Regions from separate parts of the Ensifer sp. NPDC090286 genome, predicted to be linked through region 1. Evidence: predicted binding sites of a transcription regulator. Region 1 holds the regulator's gene; each other region holds the start of a gene.
What was found. The regulator LexA, encoded in region 1, represses DNA repair genes until DNA is damaged. The targets are predictions, from matches to a motif close to TGTTCNNNNTGTGTTCNG.

Region 1 (6,315 bases):
TGGCCGTCTGGTGGGCGCGCTGGCGCGGGAAGACCAATTCTTCGAAAGGCTCCTGACCCGCACGGCGATTGCCGGTCCTCTTGTTGCGGGCAGGGCCGTTTCCAATCTTCGGGCGGTCGCGGTTCGATTCCCGAATATTTCAAGAACGGCCGTGATGCGCAGGGCGAATGACCGGTTCGTCGCAGTCTTCCCCTCTGTTGGGGTACCCTCGAAAACTTTTCGGCAACCCATCAAACGCATAATGCGGTCTCGAATCAGGATGGGGACCGATGGCCAAAGCCACTACGAAACGTCGACGCCGCAGTTCGGGCAGAAGCAGCAGCAAGCAGGGCGGCATGGCGCCGTGGTATCTGGCCGCAGCGCTCACCCTTGGCGGCGTCATGGCCTATGACCATCGCGCCGAGTTGCGGCACTGGCCCGTGGTTTCCGATGTCGTGGCCTTTGCGTCGCGAACGGAGACGAAGCCGAAGCCTCCGCGTGCCGTTCCTGAAGCGCAGGAGCGCGTCGCGCATCAGGCGGACAGGCACAAGCCGAATCCGAAGCCCGACCCGGTCACGAAGGTCGCTCTGGCCGCACCGGTACCGTCGGTGAATGTCGGCGTCACGCCACCCACCCCTGTCGTGCGACCGAATGAAGAGGTGAAGACGGCGTCCATCCGTACCGACCAGTTTTATTTCTGCGGCATTCGCAACGACAACTGCGTGATCGATGGCGCCACTTTCGTCTTTCATGGCGAGACGATTCGTGTCGCCGACGTCGATGCGCCGCGAATCCGCCAGGCAAGCTGCGACAAGGAGCGTTCGCGTGGCTTCTACGCCAAGCAGCGCCTGCGCGAGTTGCTGAACGCGGGCGACTTCAAGCTGGTTTCGGCAGGCGGGCGATCAGGCGCCAAGGCCGGCGAAAAACTGCGCCTGGTTACCCGCGGCGATCAATCTCTTGGACGCGTGCTTGTTTCCGAGGGGCTGGTGCGCCCGTGGGACGGACGCCCGACGCCCTGGTGCTAAGATAGCAAACGGCAGAAATCGACGCGTTCGTGTTGAAGGCGTCGTGTCTACACTTTGAATGAGGTGAAGATTTTGGAGGCCTCGCCCGGAATTGAACCGGGGTACAAGGATTTGCAGTCCTCTGCGTCACCACTCCGCCACGAGGCCTCACTGCTTGGATAACCAAGCGTTGGCGCGGATTTAGAATGATTGCAGAAAATCCGCAAGAGGCATTTTCTGAAAAATACAAAGTGGAATCAGCGAATGGCTGCTTTCCACAGGATGAGAGTTCGACGCGTATTTTCGCGATGGCCAGGAAACTGGTATCTCGTCAATGCCTTCGCGACTGGGGAGCTTCTCTTGTCTTTCAGCGAGTTGGAGGATGTGCGCGCGACCCCACGTCCGCGCAAGCCACGTCTCCTATGCCTCCGTCGGATCTTATCGCTTCGGTGAAATCGGTAGAGGGGGAACGATGACTCCGCTGAGATCAGCCGCATCGGTAGCGTCCGTCAACATTAAGAACGGAGGCAATGGCATCAATGAAAAAGAGACTGATCCTGACGGCGTTGGCGTGTTTTGCGACGACCGCTATTGAGGCGCACGCGGACGACCTGGTTTTCCAGCTGAAGAACAACACCAGCGTGGTCCTGACGAACTTTTATACGTCGCCGGTCGGCGTCAATGAGTGGGAAGACGATGTTTTCGGTCGGCAGGTCCTGAACCCTGGCGAGAGCATGGAAATCACCATTGCCGACGGGCGGGACGTCTGCAAATACGACATGCGATTCGAATTCGAAGAGGGCTCGGCCCTCGATACGACCGAGGACACGCAGGATCTCTGCGAACTCGGCGAATATACGATCCACGAATAGACGATCTGGATTTCAGGTCACCCGAAATGGAAAGAGCCTCGCCAATTGCCTTGGCGAGGCTCTTTTTTTTAATTCGGTGTTCTGCCTGCAGCTCAATGGTAGCGGCGAATCAGCCCGACGAGCTTGCCCTGGATCTTCACGCGATCCGGTCCGAAGATGCGCGTCTCGTAGGCGGGGTTGGCGGCTTCGAGCGCAATCGACGCGCCCTTGCGGCGGAAGCGCTTCAGCGTCGCTTCCTCGTCGTCCACGAGCGCCACGATGATGTCGCCGGGATTGGCCGAGTTGCCGTTGCGGATGATCACGGTGTCGCCGTCGAAGATGCCGGCCTCGATCATCGAATCGCCCTTCACTTCAAGGGCGTAATGTTCACCGCTGCCGATCATGTCGAGCGGAACGGTGATGTCATGGGTGTTGTTCTGGATCGCCGAGATCGGAACGCCGGCAGCGATGCGCCCCATCACCGGGACGGAAACGGACGTGCTTTCGGCAACCGGCGCCGGCTTCGGCGCGGCAGGAGCGGCCGCCGGCGGCTTTCCAAGGCTGCCTTCGATCACGCTCGGCGAGAAGCCCCTGCGCGGCTGCTGCTGGCCGGCGGCGTAGGCTTCCGGAAGCTTGATGACTTCGAGCGCGCGCGCCCGGTTCGGCAGCCGGCGAATGAAGCCGCGTTCTTCGAGCGCGGTGATCAAACGGTGGATGCCGGACTTCGACGCCAGGTCGAGCGCATCCTTCATTTCATCGAATGACGGCGGTACGCCCGACTCCTTCATGCGTTCGTGAATGAACAGAAGCAATTCCTGTTGCTTGCGGGTCAGCATGGCACGTCGCTCCAGAGGCGTGAAACAAATCAAGAACAGACACTATCTGTTCCATATGTGTTCCGCAAGTGCCTAAAATTCCGTGAATTCAGGCAATTGGCCGCTTCTGGGGGTGCCGATCGGTCACTTTTGCGGGAGCAGGGCGCTTATCGGCGACGGTTGCGTGCCAAAATCGCGCCGGATGACGCCAGTCTGCGCAGCTGATTCGAGCGAATCGCGGGGCTCTATGAGGAGAGATTTAGGTCGCTTGCGAGGTCGAGCAGGCGTCCTCGAACTCCTTCACCGTCTCTGCGCTGTTGTCTTCCGGCAGCACCGCGTCGGCGGCGTCGGTCGCGACGGGCGTGTCGCCGTCATAAACGAAGGACTGGATGTAGAACGCCAGCGCACCCTTCCACACGTTGCGTCCATCGATCTGATGGCACGGCACGGCCCGTTCGAAATCGGTCTGGAGTTCATCCACTGTCGCGGCGCTGAGCTTGACGTCAGGCATATTGGGCGATGCGACTATCGAAGCGAGAAGCAGGGCGGCAAGCACGGGGAACGTCCACTTGATGAAGGGGGCAAGATGGGGTGGTAAACGATGTGAACCGTGCTTTCGTTCCGAAGTCCAGCAAGCATGGCGATCACTCTGCCGTGTTCAACAGCTCTTTGCCTACAGGCTGTGTCTGATTTGCGCCAGCCGCTCCACCTCGAGTTCATCTTGAGCGTTCCTCTTGCGACCCGCGAAGAACGCGACGGCTGTACCGGCTTTAGGGCCGGGGGTGCGGGATGCGCAAAAATCCCTGCGAGGAAGGGGCATCACCGTCTCGACAGGAGGTCAAAAAAGGATAACTTTGCGTGGAAAGTGGGGTAATTGCATGCGTAGATTGTCGTTGGTGGTGCTCGGTCTGTTGCTCACGGCCGGAGCGGCGTCTGCTGAAGAAGGGCGTTCGAACATCTGGAAACGGATCAACGCCTGGACGGTGGGTTCCGATCCTTCCCTGGGAGGCTCGTGTTACGCCGCGACGAGCTATGATGCAGGCGCGATCCTTCGTATCGGCTTTTATCCGCGTGGGTCGGCGAACCTGGCGTTTCTTTCGATCGGCAATGCCGACTGGAAATCCATCGAGCCGCAGCGGGAATATGACGTCGCCCTGCAGCTCGACCGTGGTCGCCAGTGGCCGGCCGTTGCATTCGGCGTCGATCTTACCGGCGCCAAGGCCCTCGTCGTCAACTTTTCCAACACCGACTTCTTTACCGAATTCGTTCGCAAGAACACCTTGGCGCTGGCCTTCGAGGGACGCGTCGTCGCGAGCCTCAGCCTGCGCGATTCGATGAAGGCGGTGAGCGAGATGTTCAAATGTCAGGAGGCGGTGAGCGCCTTGATCCCGAATGGCGGGCAGGGGGCAGCGAACGATCCCTTTGCCGGCGCCGGTGGCACTGCCCCGAACAACGATCCCTTTGCCGGTGGCGGCCAGACCAAGTCGTCGAAGGATCCTTTCGCCATGTGATGGGCGCGTCCGCTTGCCGCAGAGAGGTGAATATTCCTAAAATGTTGCTGGTATCGGGCTCGGTACCCTCGACAGCGGCGCGGGGACCTATCAAAATGCGGGCAAACGGGGGTTTTGCATGCGTAGATTGCTGGTCGGATTGGTAAGCTGTCTGATCGCCGCGGGATCGGCCGCGGCTGAGGAGTCCGAAATCATCAAGTGGAAGGACGTCGACGGTTGGACCGTTGCATCCGACACCTCGATGGAGGGCTCCTGCTTCATCTCGTCGGAATTCGACGGCGGCGTCACCCTGCGCCTCGGGTTCTATCCCAAGGGCTCCGAGTCGCCGCTCTACATGAGCTTTGCCAGCGACGACTGGCGGTCGCTTGAGGTCGGCAAGGAATACGACCTGACGTTTCGCTTCGACAAGACCGAGCCCTGGAGCGCTTCGGCGACCGCCGCTGGCGATGCGAGCGGAAAGTTTCTGTTCGTGAACGTCACCGACGCCGAGTTCCTGACGGGCTTCGTGCGCAAGCGGGGCCTGGCCATCGCGTTCGAAGATCGCGTCATCGCCAATCTCAGCCTGCGCGGCACTGGCCCCGCGGCCGAAGAGCTGATGAAGTGCCAGAAGGCAGTCGACGAGATCATCGCCGACGAAGGCCGCAAGTCCAGGGAGAAGAAGGCGGATCCGTTCAATGCACCGAGCGAAAAACGCTCGGCACGGGATCCGTTCAGCCTCTGAAAACAGGGGGCGCGTGAGCGGGCGTTGTTGCGCGAAGGCCGGGCGGTGGCCGGGACGAGTGGTGTCCCCAGAGAAACTCGAACTTGCGATCTGCTGATTACAAATCAGCCGCGGTTCTTCAATGCTTCGGCAATGGGCACGATTCTGTTTGCTTTGGTGGAGCCGAAGGGAGTCGAACCCTCGACCTCCGCAGTGCGATTGCGGCGCTCTCCCAACTGAGCTACGGCCCCGTAGCATTCAGTCAACACGATGGCCGCCGAGCCTGTCAATACACACGCGCCAGCACGCCCGCTCGAACGTCGTTGCCCGCTAAGCGTTGCTCGATCCGGCTAGGCTGAGCGAGGCCGTTGGGCTCTGAACCGCTTCTGCACTCCACCCATTGTCGAACTCTGCCGGCGGGTTTACCCTGCAACCGGACGATGGCGCTCCGTGAGCCTCGTTGAAGTGTAGGCGATACACGCCAACCATGAAATGCCGTCCGGGCACTGGTCGTGAACGCCATGATGCCCGCGCCAATTACACGATTTTCGCATGTGAGATAGGCCCCTGCCGGCCCGCTGTTCCCATCAGAAACCTCTCCGTGGCCCGGCGATTGGAGGAGGATTGGCAAATGGCTCAGATGATGAAGGCGGCCGTGGTCCGGCAATTCGGCGCGCCGCTGACGATCGACGAATTGGCGGTGCCCACGCCGCAGCCGGGGCAGATCCTGGTCAAATACGAAGCAACGGGCGTTTGCCATACCGATCTCCATGCCGCAAACGGCGACTGGCCGGTAAAACCCAGTCCACCGTTCATTCCCGGACACGAGGGCGTCGGCTATGTCTCGGCGGTCGGCGCCGGCGTCAAAAGAGTGAAAGAGGGAGACCGGGTCGGTGTTCCCTGGCTTCACAGCGCCTGCGGCTACTGTCCGCATTGCCGTACCGGTTGGGAGACGCTGTGCGCGGCCCAATCGAACACGGGATATTCGGTCAACGGAACGTTTGCGGAGTACGGACTGGCGGATCCTGATTTCGTCGGCAGCCTGCCGAAGGCGCTGGAGTTCGGCCCTGCCGCGCCGGTGCTCTGCGCGGGTGTGACCGTCTACAAGGGATTGAAGGAGACCGAAGTCCGTCCCGGCGAATGGGCGGCGGTCTCCGGCATCGGGGGGCTCGGCCACATGGCCGTGCAATACGCAAAGGCGATGGGCATGCATGTCGTCGCCGCCGACATTTTTGACGACAAGCTGGCACTGGCAAAGCAACTGGGCGCAGACATCACGGTCAACGGCAAGGCGAAGGATGCGGTCGAGCAGGTCATCAAGGCCACCGGCGGCGTGCATGGCGCGCTTGTGACTGCCGTCTCACCCGTCGCGATGGAGCAGGCATTCGGTTTCCTTCGCTCGCGCGGCACCATGGCGCTCGTCGGCCTTCCCCCCGGCATGATCTCAGTGCCGGT
Region 2 (6,315 bases), 570 kb from region 1:
GCTCGCAGCCACCGCGCCGAACACGAGGCCAACCGGCATGACCGCAACGATCAGCGGCGTCATGGCGACTGCCGCGGCCCGAAATTCCTGAAACGCACTTCTTTCCTGCAACGTCCACGTCTCCATTCGCGCGATGCACCGCCTTTCCACGCAGGCGCGCCATCGCAATCACCCGCGTGTTCTAGGTCTCGGGTTGAGGATCGTCTTGAACGAAAGTGATCAGCCGGCGCGGAAGGCCCCGGGGGTAACGCCGGTGCGCGCCTTGAAATGACGGCTGAAATGCGCCTGGTCGGCAAAGCCGCATTGATAGGCCGCGTCCACCGCCGACCAGCCGTGCCGCAGCAGCGTCTTTGCCGCCCGCACACGCTTGTCGGTCAGGTACGCGTGCGGCGTGATATGGAACTCCTTGCGGAAAGCGCGGATGAGGTGGGCACGGCTGAGGCCTGCAACCTTCGCCAGTTCCTCGAGCCCGACGTCCTCGGCATAGTTTTCGGCCAAGAAGTCGCGCGCCCGGTGCACCGCCGATTGCTCCCGCGTTTCGATCGGCGTGATGATCGTGCTGCCGTGGCGCTCGAACATCGTCGCGAGAACGCTGAACATGCTCTCTTCCGCCTCGAGGGTGCTGCCGTTCAGCTCGAGCATGCGGTGCGCGTGATGAAAGGCTATCGCCAGGTCCGGCGCCTGCAGTACGCGCCTGGAGAAGGACGGCGTGCCCTTGAAGGCGCGGCCGGTCACGTCCTCGATGATGTTCACCAGAAGCTCGGCGCTCGGGTAGACCATGCGATAACGGTAACCGCTGCCACCGGGATGGCCGTCATGGATCTCGTCGGGGTTGATGAGATAGAAAAAGCCCGGGCCCGCTTCCGAGCGCTCGCCCTTGATCTTGCTGATCTGCGAACCGGCCTCGATGGCGCCGATGCTGAAAGTCTCGTGCGCATGCGGCGCGAATTCGTGGGTGATGAAGGTCGCCGTCAGACATTCCATGCCCATGAAACGGGGATCCCGCCAGAAGCGCGTGCGCTCGGCGCCCTCAATCGGCGTGTCATCGATGGCCTGCTGCTGCGAAATCGTCTGCATACGCAAACCATAGGGAATTGGCGTCCCCGCGTCTTGCACAAAAGTGCTCGCTCGAAGCCGCCCCTCCTTTCGGCCGATGCGACAGGCCGGCATTTGCGGCGATGAGCGCTAGGCTGTATTGCTCTTGGATCGTCCACGGCAGAGTACCCGGCATGCTCCCTCCAGAATTTCTCGCCGCCTCCAACCGGCTCACCATCGACCTCGGCGCCCTCACCGACAACTGGCGCGCGATGAATGCCCGCTCGGGCAAGGCGCGGGCGGCGGCAGTGCTCAAAGCGGACGCCTATGGACTCGGGATCGATCAGGCGGCCCCTGCCCTCTATGCCGCCGGCGCGCGCGACTTCTTCGTCGCCAATGCCGAGGAAGGTGCCGATCTCCGCCCCCTGGTTCCGGACGGCCGGATCTACATTCTCGCCGGCATGTGGCCGGGCAACGAGGCGCTTTTCTTCGACAATGACCTGGTGCCGGTCATCAATTCGGACGAGCAACTGGCCGTGTTCATGGCCGCACTCTCCGAACGGGGCGACCACCCTTGCGTGCTGCATGTCGATACCGGCATGAACCGGCTCGGCCTCACGGTCGAGCAGGCCGTTGCGCTTGCGACAGACCCAGCGCGGCCGGCGAGCTTTTCGCCCGTGCTGATCATGAGCCACCTCGTCTGCGCCGACGATCCCGAACACCGGCTGAACGGCCTTCAACTCCGGCGCTTCCACGAGGCGACCGCCGCCTATGAAGGCGTCGATGCGAGCCTTGCCAATTCCGGCGGCGTCTTCCTCGGTTCCGACTATCATTTCGACCTGACCCGGCCGGGCATCGCCGTCTACGGCGGCGAGGCGGTGAACGACGTTCCGAACCCGATGAAACCGGTGGTGACCGCCGAGGCACGGATCATCCAGGTTCGCGATGTGGCCGCCGGCGGCACCGCGAGCTATGGCGCATCCGCCCGCTTCGACCGCGACAGCCGTATCGCGACCGTCGCAGTCGGCTATGCCGATGGCTACCACCGCTCGGTCTCCGGCGGCGGCGTCACCCTCAGGCAGGCGACCCCGTCGGGCGCCTTCGGCTTCCTGCATGGCCGGAAAGTGCCGCATGTCGGCCGCGTCACCATGGATCTCAGCCTTTTCGACGTCACCGACCTTCCCACGGGTACTGTGCGGCCGGGCGATTACATTGAGCTCTTCGGCCGGCACATCGCCATCGACGATGTCGCGCGCGCCGGTGGCACGATCGGCTACGAGATGCTGACCAGCCTCGGACATCGCTATGCCAGGCACTATGTCGGCGGCGCGTGACGCCGTCCTTCATATCATTTTTCGGTCATTCTCACTGAAATTCACCTTTTGTTCCGCGTTTCGCGGCATTATGTGACGATACAAGTGATTCTTTTCCGCCGACGTCCGATCGCGACGTCGGCGGTCTCACATTCCGAAAGTCGATGCCGATGGCGAAAGCGCGTACCCAATTCATCTGCCAGAACTGCGGCACGGTCCACACCCGCTGGGTGGGCAAGTGCGAAGGCTGCGGCGAGTGGAACACGATCATCGAGGACAATCCGACGGCAGGCATCGGTGGCGGTCCGTCGCGGGCGCCGAAGAAGGGACGCCCGGTGGCGCTCACCACCCTCTCGGGCGAGATCGAAGACGCGCCACGGATTCAGACAGGCATCTCGGAGCTCGACCGGGTAACCGGCGGCGGCTTCGTGCGCGGCTCGGCGCTGCTCGTCGGCGGCGATCCCGGCATCGGCAAGTCGACCGTGCTGATGCAGGCGGCGGCCGCGCTCTCGCGCCGCAATCATCGCGTCATCTATGTCTCGGGCGAAGAGGCCGTCGCGCAGGTGCGCCTTCGCGCCCAGCGCCTCGGCGCTGCCGACAGCGACGTGCTGCTCGCCGCCGAGACCAATGTCGAGGACATTCTGGCGACGCTCTCTGAAGGCAAGCGCCCGGATCTGGTGATCATCGATTCGATCCAGACGCTCTGGAGCGACATCGTCGATTCGGCGCCGGGCACCGTCACCCAGGTTCGCACAGGCGTTCAGGCAATGATCCGCTTTGCCAAGCAGACGGGAACCGCCGTCGTGCTCGTCGGCCACGTCACCAAGGAAGGCCAGATCGCCGGCCCGCGCGTCGTCGAGCACATGGTCGACGCCGTGCTCTATTTCGAAGGCGACCGCGGCCATCACTACCGCATCCTGCGCACCGTCAAGAACCGCTTCGGCCCGACCGACGAGATCGGTGTGTTCGAGATGTCGGACAAGGGCCTGCGCGAGGTTGCCAACCCGTCGGAACTCTTCCTCGGCGAACGCAACGAGAAATCGCCGGGCGCCGCCGTCTTTGCCGGCATGGAAGGCACCCGCCCCGTCCTCGTCGAAGTGCAGGCGCTGGTCGCGCCGACCTCGCTCGGCACGCCGAGACGCGCGATCGTCGGCTGGGATTCCGCACGGCTCTCGATGATCCTCGCCGTGCTCGAAGCCCATTGCGGCGTGCGGCTCGGCCAGCACGACGTCTATCTCAACATTGCCGGCGGTTACCGCATTTCCGAGCCGGCTGCCGACCTGGCTGTGGCTTCCGCACTGGTTTCATCGCTTGCCGGGCTTGCCCTTCCGGCGGATTGCGTCTATTTCGGCGAAGTCAGCTTGTCGGGTGCCATCCGGCCGGTTGCGCATACCGCACAACGCCTTAAGGAAGCCGAGAAGCTCGGGTTCTCGCAGGCGGTCCTGCCGTCCGCTTCGACCGAACTGCCGAAAAACGGCAATGGCCGCTGGAGCGAGATGGAAAGCCTGCCCGATCTGGTGGCGCGCATCGCGGGGTCGCGAAACGCACTGAGACCGGCGGAGGACGAAGACTGAAGATGCGGATGTCGCAGGCCGCCCTTTAAGGGCCGCAAACAGGCTGAAAATGCCCTGAACTCAGGGCCGATGGCGGATAGGCTTGAGGAGACCCGGACGAACCGGGTCCGGAGTAAGGACAAAATGCCCATTACAATTCTCGACGGTATCGTTCTCGGCGTCGCCCTGTTTTCCGCAATCCTGGCCATGGTTCGAGGCTTCTCGCGCGAGGTGCTCTCGGTCGCGAGCTGGGTGGGTGCGGCAGCTGCCGCCTACTTCCTCTACCCGCATCTCCTGCCCTATGCGAAGCAGTATACCAACAGCGACACGGTCGCGATGATCGGATCGGCAGCGGTGATCTTCCTGATCGCGCTGATCATCATCTCCTTCATCACCATGCGGATCGCCGATTTCATCATCGACAGCCGCATCGGCGCGCTCGACCGCACGCTCGGTTTCCTGTTCGGCGCCGCCCGCGGCATCCTGCTGGTCGTCGTCGCCATGCTGTTCTTCAACTGGCTCGTCGCTCCGCAGCAGCAGCCGGCCTGGGTCACCCAGGCGAAATCGAAGCCGCTGCTCGACAATCTCGGCAACAAGCTGATCGCTCTGCTGCCTGAGGAAGCCGACGCCACCATTCTCGATCGCCTGCGCGGCAAGGACACGACCGGCGAAGGCGAAGGCGAAGCGCCGGCAACGACGCCTGGCCAGGCACCTGCGACGACGCCGGACCAGGCGCCCGCCGACGACGCCCCGGCCACCAACGGCTGAGACAGGAACGATTTGCCGACAAAGCCCGCCCCGCGGGCTTTGTCCTTTTGGGGAATAACGCTTGCAGCCGTTTTCAGCTAAGATTGCTTGAAGACGGCGGGCCTGATCACGATATGCGCACCGGTACGGAGCAAAGGCGACTGTGATGACCGATAGATCCATCGAAATCCACGATGAACTCGAAGGCGACGAGCTGCACGAAGAGTGCGGCGTCTTCGGCATACTGGGGCACTCGGATGCGGCGGCGCTGACAGCGCTCGGCCTGCACGCGCTCCAGCATCGCGGTCAGGAGGCGGCCGGCATCGTCACCTTCGACGGCAAGCAGTTCTGCACCGAAAAGCGCATGGGCCTCGTCGGCGACCACTACACGGATCCGGCGACGCTCGCGAAACTGCCCGGCTTCATGTCGATCGGCCACACCCGCTATTCGACGACGGGCGAAGTGGCGCTGCGCAACGTGCAGCCGCTCTTTGCCGAGCTCGAAGTCGGCGGCATCGCCGTCGCCCACAACGGCAACTTCACCAACGGCCTCACGCTTCGCCGGCAGCTGATCGCCGACGGCGCCATCTGTCAGTCGACGTCGGATACCGAAGTCGTTCTGCACCTGATCGCGCGCTCGAAGCAGACCTCCTCCTCCGACCGCTTCATCGACGCCATCCGCCAGATGGAAGGCGGCTATTCGATGCTGGCGATGACCCGCACGAAGCTGATTGCCGCGCGCGACCCGATCGGCATCCGCCCGCTGGTCATGGGCGAACTCGACGGCAAGCCGATCTTCTGCTCCGAGACCTGCGCGCTCGACATCATCGGCGCCACCTATGTGCGCGACGTCGAGAATGGCGAAGTCATCATCTGCGAAATCCAGCCCGACGGCTCGGTCACGATCGATGCGCGCAAGCCCGAGGTATCGCAGCCCGAGCGGCTCTGCCTGTTCGAATATGTTTATTTCGCCCGGCCGGATTCGGTCGTCGGCGGCCGCAGCATCTACGTCTCGCGCAAGAACATGGGCGTCAATCTCGCCAAGGAAGCGCCTGTTGAGGCCGACGTGGTCGTTCCGGTTCCGGACGGCGGCACGCCGGCCGCGCTCGGCTATGCCCAGCAGAGCGGAATTCCCTTCGAATACGGCATCATCCGCAACCACTATGTCGGCCGCACCTTCATCGAGCCGACGCAGCAGATCCGCGCCTTCGGCGTCAAGCTGAAGCATTCGGCCAACCGCGCGATGATCGAGGGCAAGCGCATCATCCTCGTCGACGATTCGATCGTGCGCGGCACGACGTCGGTGAAGATCGTACAGATGATGCGCGACGCGGGCGCACGCGAAGTGCATGTACGCGTCGCCAGCCCGATGATTTTCCATCCGGATTTCTACGGCATCGATACGCCGGATCGCGACAAGCTGCTCGCCAACCAGCATGCCGACCTCGCCTCCATGTGCCGCTACATCGGCGCGGACTCGCTCGAGTTCCTGTCGATCGACGGCCTCTATGAGGCGGTCGGTGGCGAGAAGCGCGATCCGAAGGCACCGCAGTTCACCGACCACTATTTCACCGGGGACTATCCGACCCGCCTCCTCGACCAGGAAGGCGCCAGCAATGTCCGCAAACTCTCGGTTCTCGCCAGCAACGGATAATCAGACAACAAAA
Region 3 (6,315 bases), 1.0 Mb from region 1:
TCGTAAGCGGGCTGATCGACATACGAGCCCTCGGCGAAGCCGGAGGCGCGCAGGATCGACAGCGCATCGAGGATGGCCCGGTTGTAGGCTTCGCCCTGTGGGTCGGTGTCGACGCCGCCGAGCGCTTCAATCTCGCGGTACAGTTCATGCAGCTTCACGCGACGGGGCTTGAAGGATGAGATGTGCTTCATCGTGCAATCCCCTGAGCAGCGTGGTTCAAGGTGGAGTAGACCGGGATAAAGGCGGAGCTTTCGAACTCGCGTTCGCGGTCGATCTCGAAGAAAGCCTTGTCGGCGATTTCGGAAGCCGGGACGGCCTCGGCCTGAATGCACTTGCCGTCGGCGCCCATGTACCAAGCCAGAGACGACAGGCTCGAATAGGTCGCCTTCACGAACTCGCGCAGCGCTTCCTTGCATTCCTGGTCCGACGAGTTGCCGGTGACCTGCACGAACAACGCTTCAAGCTGCTGCTGCATGCCGGTCTTGATCTCTGCCATCGCCATTTGCTTCGTCCTCTCGTCAGCGCCTTGCTGATGAAAGGAAGCATGTCACCGAATTGGTGACGCGTCAACATAAAAAGTCACCGAAATGGTGACGATTTTGATTGAGTGGTGACGCGAACCTGCTAGAATCGCAGGCAGCAAAAAGTCCGCTGCCCGCGAGCCAAGCACAGTTCCTTAATGAACCCTCATTTACCGTCTAGTTTTCGAATAGGAGAATCGTCCTATGGCAGAGACCACAATCGAATGGACAGATGCGACGTGGAATCCAGTCGCCGGATGCTCAATAATGAGTGCCGGCTGCACGAACTGTTATGCGATGCGGATGGCGGCCCGCCTCGAAGCGATGGGCCTTGAGAAGTACAAAGGCCTAACGCGGAAAAGTGGCGGTCGGCCGAAATGGACGGGCGCTCTCTATCTAGACGAAGCTGCGCTGTCTGTCCCGGCGGGGTGGATGAAGCCAAGAAATGTTTTCGTCAACTCCATGTCTGATCTGTTCCATCCCGACGTGCCGGTCGATTTCATCCGCAAGGTCTGGGTAGCAATGTCGAACACGCGCCGGCACACGTACCAAATTCTCACCAAGCGTCCGGATCGCATGGCTGCAATCCTTAGTAATGGGTTCACGGTGCTGCCAAACGTTTGGCTCGGGACGAGCGTGGAGGATGGGCGCGTTCTTCACCGCCTGGACGATCTTCGCAATGTGCCAGCGGCGATCCGATTTGTATCCTTTGAGCCGCTTATCGGATCTGTCGCTGGCGGTCACCTGGACAACATTCAGTGGGCGATTGTCGGCGGCGAATCTGGCCCGAAGGCTCGATCGCTTAAACCTGTATGGGTGGATGAGATTTTCGACATGTGCACTGACGCTGGCGCTGCATTCTTCTTCAAGCAATGGGGCGGCGTAAACAAGAAAGCGGCCGGTCGTTCATATCGAGGAACGACATGGGATCAGATGCCGGCCTTGAGTATGTGATTGGCGATATCGGTGGCGACTTTTACCGCGGCCTTACTCGGGTTCGATACGGCGAAGAAGAGAGAGGCCATAGGAGCGCCGTTCGCATGTTTAAGGCGCAGAGGCTTCAAAACCGTCCCCTTAAAGACAGATTTTAGCCTTGCGTGCACCCATTCCTCAATCTTGTCAGCATCAACGATCCGCCTCTCACGGTTGAAAAGGTCTCCAAGAAGGTCCGTTAAGCCTTCCTCGGTTGCGTACCAATCTTGCCTCCAACTATCGGTTCCGAAGACGCGATTGAGCGCATCGATTTTGCCTTGGTCCAGCTTGAGCGGATCCTTCGGAGCGTTTCGGTACAAGCCCGACAATGGAAAGAAATACCAACAGTCGAGGGCCTCGGTGCGCGCGATGGATGCAACAGTATCCCAACTCACTTCCATCCCATAAGGGTCGAGAAAAATGACCCCGCGCATGCGTTCCTTCTTCCAACTGTAACGATTGCAAATGCGCTGCACCTCAGCGTTCGCATCACCTTCTCGGATATGCAGTCTGCGGTTGGGATATTCTTCTGCAATCGCACGCAGTGCGATCACCTTTTCGGGATCGTTTTCGATGAGGGCGATGGAGTGAAAAGCTGGCGCCGTTTCGATCGCGATACGCGCCGAGCCTGGCGTTGTAATCTCGTCAACTGATCCTACGTTGCCGTTGAAAAAGGAGGGCAGGGCAGCGCGAGTCTCAGTCCTGTCGCCGGTACCTGCGAAAGCATCTATGTAGATTCGGGCGAAGCTCTGTTTGCTCAACGCAACGGAATACGCTGCCAAGTAGCTCCGAAGGCAGTCCAATTTGCGCTCGGTCTCGGAGCTGCCAAACTCGTGTTTGACACGTGTCTCTTTCAGGCCTTCCGACAAGGTCATCCCCTTGGCTACGCGACGAACCGCCGACATTGATTCCGAGACAGCAGAATTGCACAACAGAAGGCGACTCGCAAAACGGGAAGTCTCGTCATCTGGTTGCCGTTAACGTGTGTGAATGATTTCCTAAATTGTTCTTGTTTCGTTCTTGTTTTCCCGCCATTCTTACCCCCGTGCAAGCCAACTGGGGAGAAATAGTATGGCAGAGTGTCTCGATCGGCAGTGTCCCAACCTCGGCAAGAATTTGCCGGAAGCCATTTTTGACACCGAAAAAATCTAGGGAGGGGCGAGCGATGGCGATCATTCACCAGATCAGGCGGAAGTATCGAACCAAGCAAGAGGAGATCGTCGGCGAGATAATGGAATCCGCTGGCGCTCTTTCGTCCCTAGACCCGGAGGTCGTCATCAAACGAAAGGCGGCAGAGGTCTCCTACCTCATGGCGCTTTTACACGGCGGGGAGTGGCGGGTTGAGATTGACCACGAGAATCCGTTTGTTCTGATTGCGCCGGCTTTGCCTTCTTAACGAAGGTGTCGATGACGGGCAGCAATGTGGCCAGCTGCGATTTGTCAACGCCATAGGCTATAAGGGCGGCGCGCAGTGCAGCCAGCGCGTCGGCCCCCATCTTCTCATCTTTTGACTTCGTGCTTGATCTGTCGCTCGGGCCGGCCTCATCCGGCAGAAGAAGCAGCTGCGCGGCGGTGACGTCGAGAATAGGCGCAATCTTTGCGGCCATTTCTGGCTTAAGAGCGCGCTCGCCGTTGGCCCATCGTTCAATGTTCTGTTTGGTCGTTCCCACCTGCCTTGCAAGCTCTGTCAGGCCAATGCTTTTGGCGTCCATTGCCTTTCGGAGGCCGTTTGGGAACTTTCCTTTTGTCATAGGCGAGTCATGTCACCAGTCTGGACGTCATGCGAGTATCCAAATTGGTGACATTTATGCTTGCGCCGTCACCAAAATGGTGACATGCTTGCTTTATGACCCTTACATCCTGGCTCTCAAAGACGAAAACCTCTGATGCCGAATTTGCCGAGCGTATCGGCGTCACTCGGCAGGCGCTCTGGCGATACAAATTTGCTGGTCGGATCCCCAAGCCGGAAATCATCGCCCGGATATCGAGGGCCACGAGCGGCAAGGTGACCGCAAACGACTTTGTCTTCGCTGTGAAGGCGGAGGCCGCCCAATGAGCGCCGAGACCCAGATTCCCGAAGACATCATGAAGGCGGCGGAAGAGGCGCTCGATAACCTGCTGTGCAACTGCGTCGAATCCTGCGGTGGTACCGCTGGTCTCCGCAAGGCCTCCATCGAGGAGATCGCCAAGGCGATCCACGACGAGCGCGAGCGGTGCGCCACCATAGCGAACGCTTGGAAAGGCCACCCCGCCGATTTTCATTTCGCCGGCAAGCAAGTGCGTGCCGAAATCCTTGCGGGTCGCCCGGCTGACAACGCCGCGTTTCTCGCGAGGGCTGCCGCATCGGCTCCTGCCCAGCGTGACGGCGAGTACGACCCACAAATTGCAGCCGATTACGGCTTCCCAGCCTGAGGACCGACCATGTCTGAAGCTCACATCGTCGCGCGTGACCAGCTCCGCGCCTTCATCGAACGCATTGAACGCCTCGACGCAGAAAAGCAGACCATCGCCGACGACATCAAGGATGTTTACGGCGAGGCGAAATCCTCCGGCTTCGATGCCAAAATCCTGCGCAAGGTCATCTCGATCCGAAAGCAGGACGCCGACGAGCGCGCCGAACAGGAAGCCATCCTCGACACGTATCTCCAGGCGCTCGGCATGATCCAGCACGATCTGTTCGACGAGCCGGAGGCCGAACCGAGCCCGAAGCTCGTCGCTACGGTCGCGACCGCCATGCAGACGAACGCGGGCAGGGCGGCATTGCTCACCGCCGTAGACATCCTGATCGAGCGCGAAGAGCGCTTTGATCCGACGACCGGCGAAATCCTCGACGACGCGCCCCGCGCTGACGGCGGCGCCAACATCGTCACCAAGCACACCGAGATCGCCACTGCCACTCACGGCGAAACAGAATCCCCCAGCGCTGCGGTGGAAGCTGCCGGCGCCAATGAAGGAGGCGAAGATGTAGATCGCAGCGCAGAGCGCGCAGGTCTCGAAGGAGGCCCCGTCAACCTTGAACCCTCTGGCCCGGAGGCTGAACGGGCACCCCAATCCATCGTGAAGGCGCCATCCCCGTTGAGGCCGCATTGCCGGAATCCGGGTGAGCAGTGCGGCGGCTCCGGCAGAAATCATTGCCACTCCTGCACCAAGGCGATGCGCGAGCACGAGGAGTTCGCATGAACTCCCAAACCCGCATCGAACACCATCACGAAACCCAGGAGAGCAGGGCAGAGGTCTACGCGATCGAGATCGAGACCGGAGTCTCGCTTCCAGACGAGCAGTTCGACCGCGCCGTGATGCTCGACGTCGAACGCCGGCCGCCCCGTACGAATTTCACCAGAAGAAGAGCAGCATGATTGCCGTTCAAATCTTGTTCGCCGCGACATTGGCGCTCGCCTTTCCGCTTCTGGCTGGTGTGGCTTGGTTCGCCGAGGCGCAGTTCCGTCGGGAGACGGCCCAGAAGAATTTCCAAGCCATGACGGACGACGAAATCGCGACGGCGGTCCTGTCCGACCTCCGTCGCCGCGTCATCCTGGATTGATCGCGCCTCTTCCTCCCTCGCGATCAATTCCGGTCCCGGCTGTCCTCCCGGTCGGGACCGGAAACCCTCAATCGGATCCGCTTGTTTGCCAGTCTCATGACCACGGCTTGAACAGCAGATCCCAAGGGAATGGCCGGTGACGACAGGGGATCGTCACCGGCGGCGAGGCCGAGTGCTGCGGCGGCGGCCTCGCGAAAGGGAATGACATTGGAGGGACCGGCAGCCGTTGGCGCGGCGCCGTCCTCTCCATCGGAAGTAATGCCTGTGCAGTGCATCACGCGTCTCCTTCAACGAGGACGAGTGATCGCACAGGAACCGAGAAATGTACGGCAAAAGAGTTTCCAGATCCGGAAAACCTGTTTCCGAGGCAAAGATGACAAGTTCAGCATTGATAGAGGCTAAAGGTTGGTACGCCGCCCTTATGGACGCTGAGTTCAAGGGGCGCGGAGATCGTGAAAAGGCCATCCGGGGCAGGATCTCGGACGAGACCGGCATTCCCGAAAGCTACCTCTATCGACTTCAGTACAAGACCCGTGGAATGAAAGACGTCGCCGGCTCAGCTTATCGGGCGCTGATGCTGGCCTATGACGATTTGTGCCTGAGAAACGAAGTTGCAGCGGCGCAACATCGCGCCGCTCGCAAGGAACTGAGGAGCACCCATGCGCCTGCTCGTAAGCGCTCTGATAAGAGCGTGGGAATGGGGGAGGCTTCAAATTGAGAAGTTCCTCCATTGGATGCGCCGGAAACGGCCAACGGAGTGATCCCATTGTTATCATCACTGAAAGGTCTTGGGATCAGGTCTTGGCAAGCCTTAACCTGTTTGAGGCGTTCGGGCTGAATTTGCCGATGTGGGTAAAGGGGGCCGGTGGGGCGTGCATCTGTTTAGTTCGTAGTCGCACCCTTGTTCCAGCGACGGAGAAATTCCTCGGCGCTATTGATGCAAGCAGCAGTGTATACTTCCAGATTATGCAATTGCATGTCGAGTTGCATGAAGTGGGCGGCTTTCAATTCCGGTTCCATTTGCAAGATGTTCGTCTCGGTAAAAGTCTCACGCACAAAAATTATAGACTGATCGATGAAAACTCGAGTCGCCTCGAGGCCTGCAAACAGATTACTCCCAATTCTGTCTTCAAATTCATCGAACTCTTTGCCGTCAATAATTTTCTTAAGGTTCTGAAGGAAGTGAAGGCCGACGGACCTCATCATGTGTGGGTTCTGTCCAGCTACGACGTTCTTGGCATAGGCTCTCGCTGTCTTGCTCTGGCTAATGATTATCCTGGC

Region 2: radA (DNA repair protein RadA) is a predicted target of LexA. The motif match lies at 2,408-2,425, and genes of this name have one in related genera.
Region 3: ACIQUG_RS08415 (three-Cys-motif partner protein TcmP) is a predicted target of LexA. The motif match lies at 2,498-2,515, and genes of this name have one in related genera.

Annotation. Positions count from the first base shown of each region.
Region 1 covers NZ_JBIVYF010000001.1:632,379-638,693, forward strand. The annotation lists gene ACIQUG_RS03145 (hypothetical protein) at 1-56, shown strand, start outside; gene ACIQUG_RS03150 (thermonuclease family protein) at 270-1,004, shown strand; tRNA gene ACIQUG_RS03155 (tRNA-Cys) at 1,078-1,151, opposite strand; gene ACIQUG_RS03160 (hypothetical protein) at 1,514-1,855, shown strand; gene lexA (transcriptional repressor LexA) at 1,948-2,670, opposite strand; gene ACIQUG_RS03170 (hypothetical protein) at 2,909-3,205, opposite strand; gene ACIQUG_RS03175 (hypothetical protein) at 3,528-4,160, shown strand; gene ACIQUG_RS03180 (hypothetical protein) at 4,279-4,881, shown strand; tRNA gene ACIQUG_RS03185 (tRNA-Ala) at 5,036-5,111, opposite strand; gene adhP (alcohol dehydrogenase AdhP) at 5,492-6,315, shown strand, end outside.
Region 2 covers NZ_JBIVYF010000001.1:64,025-70,339, reverse strand. The annotation lists gene ACIQUG_RS00350 (AzlC family ABC transporter permease) at 1-63, opposite strand, end outside; gene ACIQUG_RS00345 (AraC family ligand binding domain-containing protein) at 220-1,077, opposite strand; gene alr (alanine racemase) at 1,230-2,369, shown strand; gene radA (DNA repair protein RadA) at 2,519-3,922, shown strand; gene ACIQUG_RS00330 (CvpA family protein) at 4,046-4,669, shown strand; gene purF (amidophosphoribosyltransferase) at 4,815-6,302, shown strand; gene ACIQUG_RS00320 (SDR family NAD(P)-dependent oxidoreductase) at 6,315-6,315, shown strand, end outside.
Region 3 covers NZ_JBIVYF010000001.1:1,667,732-1,674,046, reverse strand. The annotation lists gene ACIQUG_RS08430 (hypothetical protein) at 1-191, opposite strand, end outside; gene ACIQUG_RS08425 (hypothetical protein) at 188-502, opposite strand; gene ACIQUG_RS08420 (DUF5131 family protein) at 726-1,475, shown strand; gene ACIQUG_RS08415 (three-Cys-motif partner protein TcmP) at 1,451-2,362, opposite strand; gene ACIQUG_RS08410 (helix-turn-helix domain-containing protein) at 2,801-3,205, opposite strand; gene ACIQUG_RS08405 (hypothetical protein) at 3,546-3,905, shown strand; partial or broken gene ACIQUG_RS08400 (DUF2312 domain-containing protein) at 3,915-4,157, shown strand; gene ACIQUG_RS08395 (hypothetical protein) at 4,670-4,849, shown strand; gene ACIQUG_RS08390 (hypothetical protein) at 4,846-5,034, shown strand; gene ACIQUG_RS08385 (hypothetical protein) at 5,058-5,309, opposite strand; gene ACIQUG_RS08380 (hypothetical protein) at 5,357-5,752, shown strand; gene ACIQUG_RS08375 (hypothetical protein) at 5,917-6,315, opposite strand, start outside.